One region of the Serratia sp. DFXYC6 genome, then DNA from elsewhere that is predicted to be linked to it. Evidence: predicted binding sites of a transcription regulator. Region 1 holds the regulator's gene; each other region holds the start of a gene.
What was found. The regulator CRP, encoded in region 1, controls carbon source genes, mostly activating them, when cyclic AMP is high. The targets are predictions, from matches to a motif close to ATGTGANNNNNNTCACAT.
Positions count from the first base shown of each region.

Region 2: the regulator CRP is predicted to act here: its motif matches at 1,666-1,683, upstream of aaeR (HTH-type transcriptional activator AaeR).
Region 3: the regulator CRP is predicted to act here: its motif matches at 2,103-2,120, upstream of AC2CGQ_RS02165 (YfcZ/YiiS family protein).

Region 1 covers NZ_JBXUNV010000006.1:22,801-26,310, reverse strand. Annotated here, with positions in the region: gene AC2CGQ_RS22595 (YccS/YhfK family putative transporter) at 1-1,181, opposite strand, end outside; gene crp (cAMP-activated global transcriptional regulator CRP) at 1,232-1,864, opposite strand; gene AC2CGQ_RS22585 (OsmC family protein) at 2,247-2,654, shown strand; gene AC2CGQ_RS22580 (phosphoribulokinase) at 2,692-3,510, opposite strand, start outside.
Region 2 covers NZ_JBXUNV010000002.1:486,701-490,210, reverse strand. Annotated here, with positions in the region: gene AC2CGQ_RS15775 (double zinc ribbon domain-containing protein) at 130-405, shown strand; gene AC2CGQ_RS15770 (hypothetical protein) at 402-746, shown strand; gene aaeR (HTH-type transcriptional activator AaeR) at 737-1,648, opposite strand; gene aaeX (p-hydroxybenzoic acid efflux pump operon protein AaeX) at 1,963-2,166, shown strand; gene aaeA (p-hydroxybenzoic acid efflux pump subunit AaeA) at 2,174-3,109, shown strand; gene aaeB (p-hydroxybenzoic acid efflux pump subunit AaeB) at 3,109-3,510, shown strand, end outside.
Region 3 covers NZ_JBXUNV010000001.1:418,675-422,184, reverse strand. Annotated here, with positions in the region: gene fadJ (fatty acid oxidation complex subunit alpha FadJ) at 1-163, opposite strand, end outside; gene fadI (acetyl-CoA C-acyltransferase FadI) at 163-1,473, opposite strand; gene AC2CGQ_RS02165 (YfcZ/YiiS family protein) at 1,671-1,967, opposite strand; gene fadL (long-chain fatty acid transporter FadL) at 2,373-3,510, shown strand, end outside.

The DNA.
Region 1 (3,510 bases):
GTGAGCAGGATCCAGTAAGGCTTCGGCAGGTTGAAAACCGCACCCAGGCTGCTGCCGACCGCCAGCGTCACCCCCAGCCGTGCGGCGTTGCGCAGGGCGGTGGATTTGAACGACAGGTAGCTGGCCAGCGCCGGCCAAAACGGCAGGCGGTGCTGGCCGGGCATCAGGTCGCGGCGGTACAGCGGATGCTGGGTGCGCAGCAGGCGAGCGATGCGGCTGAAGTGGTAATAACAAAACTGGCCGACCGGGTTATCGGGATGCTGCGCCGCCATTTTTTCCAGCGCCGCCAGTTCGTGGCTCATGGAGAAGCGCTTCGAATGTTGATGGTAGAGAATATCGTGCGCCACCACGCGCAGCCGGCCGGCGATCACCTGAGCGTTGCGGCGAATGATCGCTTCGGCCTGGCTCTGCTCCACCAGTTTTTGCACCTCCTCCGGCAGATGCAGGCTAACGGTGATGTGCTCCTGCAGATCCATCGCCACCTGAAAGGCGCGCTGCAGGCGCTTTTGTTCGAGGTTGTTGGCGTGCGGCAGGAAATTGAGCTGTTGGTATAAAAGGCTGATCAGATCCATCACCTTTTGTTGGCGTACCAGCAGCGGGGGCAGCGCGGTTTGCGGATCGGTGTGCTGAGTCAGCAACGAGTATTTGGCTTCGAAATAGTCCGCCAGCTCCAGATAGAGCTGGCTGAGCGTCTCGCGCATTGGCTGTTCTTTCCACAGCTTGAACCAGAACCAGGTGAATAAGCCGTACCAGACGGTGCCGATCGCGTACAGCAGCGGCGCCTGCCAGAGAGGTACCGTGCCGGCCGTGCTGAGGGCGAAAATGGCGGCCACCAGCGCCGCCGGCAACAGCCGGGCGTGCAGCGGGCTGATTTCGCCGGTGACGCCGAGCAGCAGCGCCAGGCCCAGCATCAGCGCCGGCAGCGGCACGTGCCACAGCAGTGCCTGTTGCAGCAGCACGCTGCTGAAGGCGAACAGCGTGCCGCCGACGATCAGCCGTTTAAAGAAGCGCTTATGCGGCGTGTCCAGACCGGCGATATTGCAGCAGGCGGGCACCAGAGAGAACATCAGGCCGAGCTGTAGCTGGCCAATCAACAAGCCGAACAGCACCGGCAGGCACAACACCAGCGTTTGTCGCAGTGCGTAGTTGATTTCCGGGTGGTAGATCAGGCGGCGCCACATGGCAGGGAGCAGATAAAAAAACGGCGCAGACTGCGCCGTTTCTTCGGGGATTAACGGGTGCCGTAGACGACAATGGTTTTGCCGTGGGCGGAAATCAGGTTTTGATCTTCCAGCATTTTCAGAATACGGCCAACGGTTTCACGCGAGCAGCCGACGATCTGGCCGATCTCCTGACGGGTGATCTTGATCTGCATGCCGTCCGGGTGAGTCATGGCGTCAGGTTGCTTCGCCAGATTCAGCAGGGTTTGCGCGATGCGGCCGGTCACGTCCAGGAAGGCGAGGTTGCCCACTTTTTCGGAGGTGACCTGCAGGCGGCTCGCCATTTGGGCGGACAGACGCATCAGGATGTCCGGGTTCACCTGGATCAGCTGGCGGAATTTCTTGTAGGAAATTTCGGCCACTTCACAGGCGGTTTTCGCGCGAACCCAGGCGCTGCGCTCCTGGCCTTCTTCGAACAATCCGAGCTCGCCGATGAAATCCCCCTGGTTGAGGTAGGACAGGATCATCTCTTTACCTTCTTCATCCTTGATCAGCACCGCGACGGAGCCTTTCACGATGTAGTAAAGCGTTTCGGCCTTTTCACCTTGGTGAATCAGCGTACTCTTCGATGGATATTTGTGGATATGGCAATGAGACAGGAACCATTCGAGAGTAGGGTCTGTTTGCGGTTTGCCGAGAACCATTCGCTGTTATCCTCTGTTGTTATCGCTGCCTTGTGTCACAGGGGTCAGAGTTCCCTGTAAAACCCGCCTGTAGCCGCAGTTATGAGCGAGGGCTACCGGCAAGTTTTGAGGCGTGTCATAAAAATACGCTGTCGCTCTAGCATATTAACTTGCCGTAAGCGCTGCAAGCTACATTCTGTTAACATACCGGTAAAGGAGCCTTTCTCTGGGCGTTTCCCTGAAATGCAGTGTCCCGGAAAGATTTATTGCGGCTCTGTTTGTAGCACAGAGTAAGGCGGGTGTCTCGTGTTGTCTCGCTTCAGCATGATTAGCATCAGGTTACGTTGCCTGTTTCTATGCGAAAGCGTACTCTGATTTTAAGAAATCAACCGGAGTGACCAGAATGCAGGCAAGAGTTAAATGGGTGGAAGGGTTAACGTTTTTGGGTGAATCGGCCTCCGGCCACCAGGTGCTGATGGACGGCAACGCCGGTGATAAAGCGCCCAGCCCGATGGAGATGGTGCTGATGTCGGTGGGCGGCTGCAGCGCGATCGACGTGGTATCCATCTTGCAAAAGGGGCGCAACGACGTGCGCGACTGCGAGGTGAAGCTGACCTCCGAGCGCCGCGAAGAAGCCCCGCGGTTGTTCACCCATATCAACCTGCACTTCATCGTGACCGGCCAGGATCTGACCGACAAGATCGTCGAACGTGCGGTGAACCTGTCGGCGGAGAAATACTGCTCGGTGGCGCTGATGCTCAACAAGGCCGCCACGGTAACCCACAGCTTCGAGATCCGCCAACCGGCGTAATCGAGGCGGAGCGCGGCCGGCGCCGCGCTCAACGCATTTATTCGATCTTCTTGCCTTCCAGCAACCGTTGCACCAGCGGCGCCATAATCAGCTCCATCGCCAGCCCCATTTTGCCGCCCGGCACCACTAACGTATTGATGTGCGAGATAAACGATCCCTGCAGCATCGCCAGCAAGTAGGGGAAGTCGATCTGGTCCAGGCCGCGGAAGTGGATCACCACGAAGCTTTCATCCAGTGAGGGAATGGCCTTGGCGGCGAACGGGTTGGAGGTGTCCACCGTCGGCACGCGCTGGAAGTTGATGTGGGTGCGCGAGAACTGCGGCGTAATGTAGTTGATGTAGTCTTCCATCGAGCGCACCACCGAATCCATCACCGCTTCGCGGGAGTGGCCGCGTTCGCCGGTATCGCGGATCAGCTTCTGGATCCACTCCAGGTTGACGATCGGCACCACGCCGACCAGCAGATCGACGTGTTTGGCCACGTCATGGTGCTCAGTAACCACGCCGCCGTGCAGCCCCTCGTAGAACAGCACGTCGGTCGGCGCCGGCAGCGGCTCCCACGGGGTGAAGGTGCCCGGTACCTGATTGTAGGGCACCGCTTCGTCGTAGGTGTGCAGGTACTTGCGCGAACGGCCGGTGCCGTTTTTGCCGTAGTCGATAAAGCTCTGCTGCAGCAGGCCGAAGTCGTTGGCCTCGGGGCCGAAATAGCTGATGTGTCTGCCCAGATCGCGCGCCTTGCGGATCGCCGCGTCCATTTCCGGCCGGGTATAGCGGTGGAAGCTGTCGCCCTCCAGTTCGGCGGCGCGGATATTGAGCTGCTGGAAGATTTTACGGAACGCCACGCTGGTGGTGGTGGT
Region 2 (3,510 bases), on a different contig from region 1:
TTAACGGCATCAAAGCCTTGCCACTTTTACGATGTAATGAAACGTAAATCCTGCTCGCCGGGCTTTACCCTGGAGTTTACTCCAGGGTTTACAGTGAGGTTCAGCGTCAATGCACAGAGGAGAGGCGGGATGAGCTTACTGAAACGGTTGTTGGGGCAAGGCGGTATTCACGGCGGTCATCAGCGCGCGGGCCACGGCGGCGGGCATCATGGCAACCGCTATAACCAGCATGGCGAGCCGGGGCCGCAGTGCCCGGAATGCCGGGCAGTGAATAAATCGGGCGCCCGTTATTGCCACCGCTGCGGTCAGCCGTTTGCCGCGCTAAGCGCCACCTGCGGCCAGTGCGCCGCGCCGTTGCCGCCGGGCAGCCGCTTTTGTCCGCAGTGCGGCGGCGGTGTGCCGTGAACCGGGGCGGTTGGACACTCGCGCTGCTGCTGGGCGCCATGGCGCTATGGACGCTGCTGGCCTGGGGCGTAGCCGGGGTGCTGGCCTGGCTCCCGGTGTTGGCGGAGGCAGCCGGGAAGGCATCGTTGCCGGTGAACGGTGCGCTGAGCCTGGTGCCGCAGGCGGTGCTGGACGCCTGGCTGCCATGGCTGAAACAGCTGGGCAGCGGGCTGGCGAGCTATTTTCCTGTGCTGCTGACCTGGGCGGGCTACGCCGTCTGGCTGCTGTGGGGCTTCGGCATGGTGGCGCTGACGCTGCTGGCCGCGCTGGCGCGCCGTTATTTGAGCGCCGCTCAGCGATAGCCCTGATAGACCGCCGCTACGCGTTCGAAATAGTCGGTTAAATAGTTGATGCACACCTGCACCTTCAGCGGCAGTTTGTCTTTCTCGGTATAGAGCGCGTAGATCGGCCGCGGATCCGAATGGTAGCTTTTGAACAGGATCTCGATCTCGCCGCGTTTGATCTCTTCGATCACCCACATCAGCGGGGCGTAGGCGATGCCGGCGCCGTTTTTCAGCCAACGGATCATGGTGGAGGAGTCGTTGGTGACGAAGCGCCCCTGCGGGGAAATGCGCGTGGTGATGCCTTCCGGCGACATCAGTTCGAATTCGCTGTCGGGCCGCACGCTGTACTCCAGCCAGGAAAAGTTGACCATGTCGCTCGGCTTCTGCGGCGTACCGTGCTGGATCAGGTAGCTTTTGGCGGCGCACACCACCATCGGCATCTGCCCCAGGCGGCGGGAGAACAGGCTGGAGTCCTGCAGCGCCCCGGTGCGGATCACCAGATCCAGTCCGTCGGTGATCAGATCCGGCGCCGGAATGCCGGTTACCAGGTTGACCGTCAGGCCTGGGTACTCTTTCATCATCTCGGCGGTCATGTTCGCCAGCACGTTTTGCGCCATGGTGGATGAGCTGCCGATGCGCAGCGTGCCGGCGGGCGTATTGTTAAACGCGTACAGCTGCTCATGCACCTCGCTGACTTCCTGTAGCATGCGTCGGCAGCCCTGATAGTAGATTTTGCCGGCCTCGGTCAGGCCGATGCTGCGCGTGCTGCGGTTCAACAGCTTGACCTGCAGTTCATTTTCCAGTTTCGAGACGGTTTGACTGATCGATGAAACGCTCATGTCGAGTTGGCGTGCGGCCGCGGTAAACGACCCGAACTCAACCACTTTGGCGAATACCGACATCCGTTTTAATCTTTCCATTATTCACTCTGGCTTAAAAGTGATTTAGATCACAGATTGTTGATGCCTTGATAGTAAGCAGGCTAATATAACGTGGTCGGGTGAATAGACCTTACCAACGTGCGAGAGCGATCGGCAACGCAATCCTGCCGCTCCTCCGGCACCCTCGCAATCCCTGTCGTGGATGTCTGCCCCCAAGTTTAACCTTTTTTCGGGTTCGTGACCTGGACAAGCTGTCCGGTCAAGATTTGTGGCGCGCGCACGCTAAAATGTAAAGAGAATGTGAATGGCGAGATGTGTCTTTCCCCGGCGTAGTGAACAATAAGGAAAAAGTGATGAGTTTGCTTCCGGTTATGGTCATCTTCGGGCTGTCGTTTCCGCCGGTGTTTTTCGAGCTGCTGGTGTCGCTGGCGCTGTTTTTTCTCCTGCGCCGCCTGCTGCAGCCGACGGGGATTTACGATTTTGTCTGGCATCCGGCGCTGTTTAATACCGCGCTGTATTGCTGCTTGTTTTATCTGATTTCGTGTCTTTTTGTTTGAGGTCGCTGTGAAAAATTTTTCGATAAAAATAACCCGAATCGCGATCACTTTGATTCTTGTGCTGTTGGGCATCGCCGCGATATTCAAGGCCTGGGTGTTCTACACCGAGTCGCCGTGGACGCGTGATGCCAAGTTTACCGCCGATGTGGTGGCGATCGCCCCGGACGTCAGCGGCCTGCTGACCGACGTGCCGGTGGTGGATAACCAACTGGTGAAGAAAGGCCAGGTGCTGTTCGTGGTCGATCGGCCGCGTTATGAGCAGGCGCTGGCGGAAGCCGGCGCCGACGTCGCCTACTATCAGACGCTGGCGGCGGAAAAACGGCGCGAGGCCGGCCGCCGCGTGAAGCTGGGCGTGCAGGCGATGTCGCAGGAAGAGATTGACCAGTCGAACAACTCACTGCAGACCGTGCAGCACCAGCTGGCGAAGGCCATTGCGGCGCGCGAGCTGGCGCAGCTGGATCTGGAACGCACCACGGTGCGGGCGCCGGCCGATGGCTGGATCACCAACCTCAACGTCCATGCCGGCGAATACATCACCCGCGGCTCGGTGGCGGTGGCGCTGGTGAAGAAAGATTCCTTCTACATCCTGGCGTACCTGGAAGAAACCAAGCTGAATGGCCTGAATAAGGGCGACCGCGCGGAGATCACCCCGCTCGGCAGCAACCGCATCATGCACGGCACCGTCGACAGCGTGGCGGCGGCGGTGAACAACAGCAGCAGCACGGTGAACAACAAAGGGTTGGCCTCGATCGACAGCAACCTGGAGTGGGTGCGCCTGGCGCAGCGCGTGCCGGTGAAGATCCTGCTGGACGCCAAGGATCAACAGCATCCGTACCCGGCCGGCACCACCGCCACCGTGGTGATCGTCGGCAAGAACGATCGCAATGCCGACAGCGGCTCGCCTTTTGTGCGCCTGATGCACCGGCTGCGTGAGTTCGGCTAATGAGCAGCCCAACTTTTATCCGGCTGAGATTCGCCTTCAAACTCAGCTTCGCGATTGTGTTTGCGCTGTTCGTCGGCTTCCATCTCAATCTGGAAACCCCGCGCTGGTCGGCGATGACCGCCGCCATCGTCGCCGCCGGCCCGGCCTTTGCCGCCGGCGGCGAACCCTTCTCCGGCGCCATCCGCCACCGCGGCTGGCTGCGCATTATCGGCACCTTTATCGGTTGCTTCGTCGGCCTGATCATTATCATCACCACCGCCCGCGCGCCGGTGGTGATGCTGTTGCTGTGCTGCATCTGGGCCGGTTTCTGCACCTGGCTCTCTTCGCTTATCAAGGTGGAGAACTCCTATGCCTGGGGGCTGGCCGGGTATACCGCGCTGATCATCATCGTGACGGTCGCC
Region 3 (3,510 bases), on a different contig from region 1:
GGATCAGCGCGTCGTTCACCTGTTCGACGAACTCGGCCTTGAGCGTATTGACCTTGTCGCCCGGCACGTCGATGGTGATCACCCCGATGTTGTCGGGGCGGATCGTCAGTTGAAAGGCCGACGGTTTGGCGCGCTGTTCATGCAATGCGTTTTCGAAACTCATTATTCCACCTCCACGATCATCGCGGCCCCTAACCCGCCGGCGGCGCAGGCGGTGGTCAGGCCCAGCCCGCCGCCGCGGCGTTTCAGCTCACGCAGCGTCTGGGTGATCATGCGCGCGCCGGTGGCGGCGAACGGGTGGCCATAGGCGATGGAACCGCCCAGGACGTTGAATTTGTCCATGTCCACCTCGCCGATCGCCTGGCTGCGGCCAAGCTTCTCACGGGCGAACGCTTCGCTGGCGAACATCTTCAGGTTAGCCAGCGTTTGCGCGGCGAAAGCTTCATGCATATCGATGAGCGTCAGATCGGCCAGACCGATGCCGGCGCGATCCAGCGCCAGCGGCGTGGCGTAGGAAGGCCCCAGCAGCATGTCTTCCCACACGTCGATGGCGGCGAAAGCGAAACTGCGCAGATAGCCGAGCGGCTGCAGGCCCAGCTCTTTGGCGCGCGATTCGCTCATCATCAGTACCGCCGCCGCGCCGTCGGTCAACGGCGTGCTGTTGGCCGCAGTGACGCTGCCGTGTTTGCGATCGAACGCCGGTTTCAGCTTGGCGTAGGACGCCAGGCTGGAGTCTTTACGGATGTTGTTGTCTTCGGAAAGCTGCGCGCGGTATGGCGGCACGTAGGCGGTCATCACCTCATCGCGCAGCCACCCCTCCCGCCAGGCCTTGGCCGCCAGCTCGTGGGAACGGTGCGCCAGCGCATCTTGCGCTTCACGGGTGATGCCGTGGCTTTTCGCCATCTGTTCGGCGGTATCGCCCATGCGCAGGCCGGTGGAATACTCCGCCACCGCCGGCGGCACCGGCATCAGATCGCGGAATTTCAGCCGGCTGAACAATTTGAGGCGCTGCGACAGCGTGCGCGCCTTGTTGACGTCCACCAACGTGCGCGCCAACGCCTTGCTGACGCCGATCGGCAAGACGGAAGAAGAGTCCGCCCCGCCGGCGATGCCGACGCTGATGCTGCCGGCCATGATGCTCTCCGCCACGTTGGCGATCGCCTGGAAGCTGGTGGCGCAGGCGCGCGACACGCTGTAGGCGTCGGTATGGACGCTCATGCCGGTGCCCAGCACGATTTCACGCGCGATGTTCGGCGCCTCGGGCATTTGCACCACCTGGCCGAACACCAACTGCTCGATAAGCTGCGGATCGATACCGCTGCGCGCCAACAGCTCGCTCACCGCCGTTTTCCCTAAATCCACCGCCGGAATGCCGTGATAGGCGGTCGCCTGTTTGGCAAAGGGGGTACGCAGTCCATTCACAATCGCAATGCGGTCACCATGACGGGTCACCAACGGCAGTGCCTTACTCATAAATGCTCCTGAAGAAAATAACGTCAGCGCAATGGGCAGAAAGAGGTCTGACCTGATGAGGTCATTGTTAACCAAACGGTTACATTTGGCAAACCGGCAGAGATCAAAACTGCGAGCAGGCGCACTTTCTATCGGGAGGGGGTACGGGAAAGGAAATCCCCGGCGCACAACAGGCGGCGCCGGGGGTAAAGTCGGGATTAACGCAGGCCGAGCTGGAAGATCAGAGTTTCCGCCTGGCAGGCGAAGGTGAAATCGGCCTCCAATTGCACGCCGCCGTCAACCGGTTTAATGCTACTGCTGATGTCACAAGGGTCGGATTCGACCGCGCGCGCCTTTTCGCTCAGGGCCGCCAACATCGCCTCCGCATCGTGTTTATTACTGAACACCTGGCTGTAGGATGCGGTGCAATCGGTGTTATCCATCACGGTGCCGACATCCACGCAGCAACACGCGGCGGTTTCCTGGGCGCTGCATTTATTAATTGCATCTGACATGATTGGTTCTCCTCAAGGGCCTCGGTTATCAGCCCAAATTGCCGTTTCACTCACCGGCACAAAGCCACAAAATTCTGCAGGTATTTTACGCTTCCGCGCCGGCAATCACTAGCACTTACTTTTACTGGGTGTTTTAAGTGATGGAAATCACAAATAAAAATGAGCGACTGCTAAGGAATGGTAAGAATTTTGTTATTTACCGCTGGCTTTTTGTTAAGCAGATCTCTTTTTTGATATCAGGTTGGAAATATTTCAAAAACAAACTTGCAACATTTTCACAGGTCAGACCTATACTTCAGCCACTGGTCTGATTTGTCTGAACGATAACGGACCCTACAATCCCGCGCTCCTTGTTACTTCGTGTAACAATAGTTTAAATAATAAACACATAATGAGGTTTTGGTCATGAGCCAGAAAAACCTATTGACTAAATCAGCTCTCGCAGCTGCAGTGGCAATTATTTCTTCAAACGTGTCTGCCGCAGGATTCCAGCTGAATGAGTTCTCATCAGCTGGTTTAGGACGTTCGTATTCTGGCGAAGGCGCCATGGCGGATACGGCGGCCTCCGCAAGCCGCAACCCGGCGTTGCTGATGATGTATACCCGCCCGGAACTCTCTTTCGGCGCAGTCTTCATCGATCCGGACGTCGATATCAGTGGCCAATCCCCTTCCGGCGCCAGTCTGGATGCGAAAAACATCGCGCCGACCGCCTGGGTGCCGAACCTGCATTATGTTCACCCGATTAACGATCAATTCGCCGTAGGCGGCTCGGTCACCAGCAACTTCGGTTTGGCGACCGAATACAACGACGGTTACGCGGCGGGTTCCATGGGCGGCAAAACCGACCTGGAAACCTTGAACCTTAACCTGAGCGGCGCTTATCGCCTGAACAAGAACTTCAGCTTCGGTCTGGGCTTTGACGCCGTTTATGCCAAGGCCAAACTCGAGCGCTATGCCGGCGATCTGCCAAAACTGATCGCCGGATCGGGCCAGTTACCGCCGCAGTTGGCCGGCCCGGTTTCGCAGATCCCGGCAGATACCCAGATTTCGCACCTGAAAGGCGACGAATGGGGCTTCGGCTGGAACGCCGGTATTCTGTACGAAGTGGATGAAAACAACCGTTACGGCTTCACCTATCGCTCAGAAGTGAAAATCGACTTTGACGGCGATTACAAAAGCAGCCTGCCTTCAGCCTTCAACCCGTTGCTGGCCTCTAAAGGTCTGCCGTGGGGCACCAACGGCACCACCATTCCGGGTTCTCTGAGCCTGCACCTGCCGGAAATGTGGGAACTGTCCGGCTACAACAAAGTGGCGCCGCAGTGGGCTATCCACTACAGCCTGGCCTACACCAGCTGGAGCCAGTTCCAGGAGCTGAAAGCCACCGGCAACAACGGCCAGACGCTGTTCCAGAAGCATGAAGGCTTCAAAGACGCTTACCGCATCGCGCTGGGCACCACCTACTTCTACGACGATAACTGGACCTTCCGTACCGGTATCGCCTTCGATGACAGCCCGGTGCCTGCCCAAAACCGTTCGATCTCCA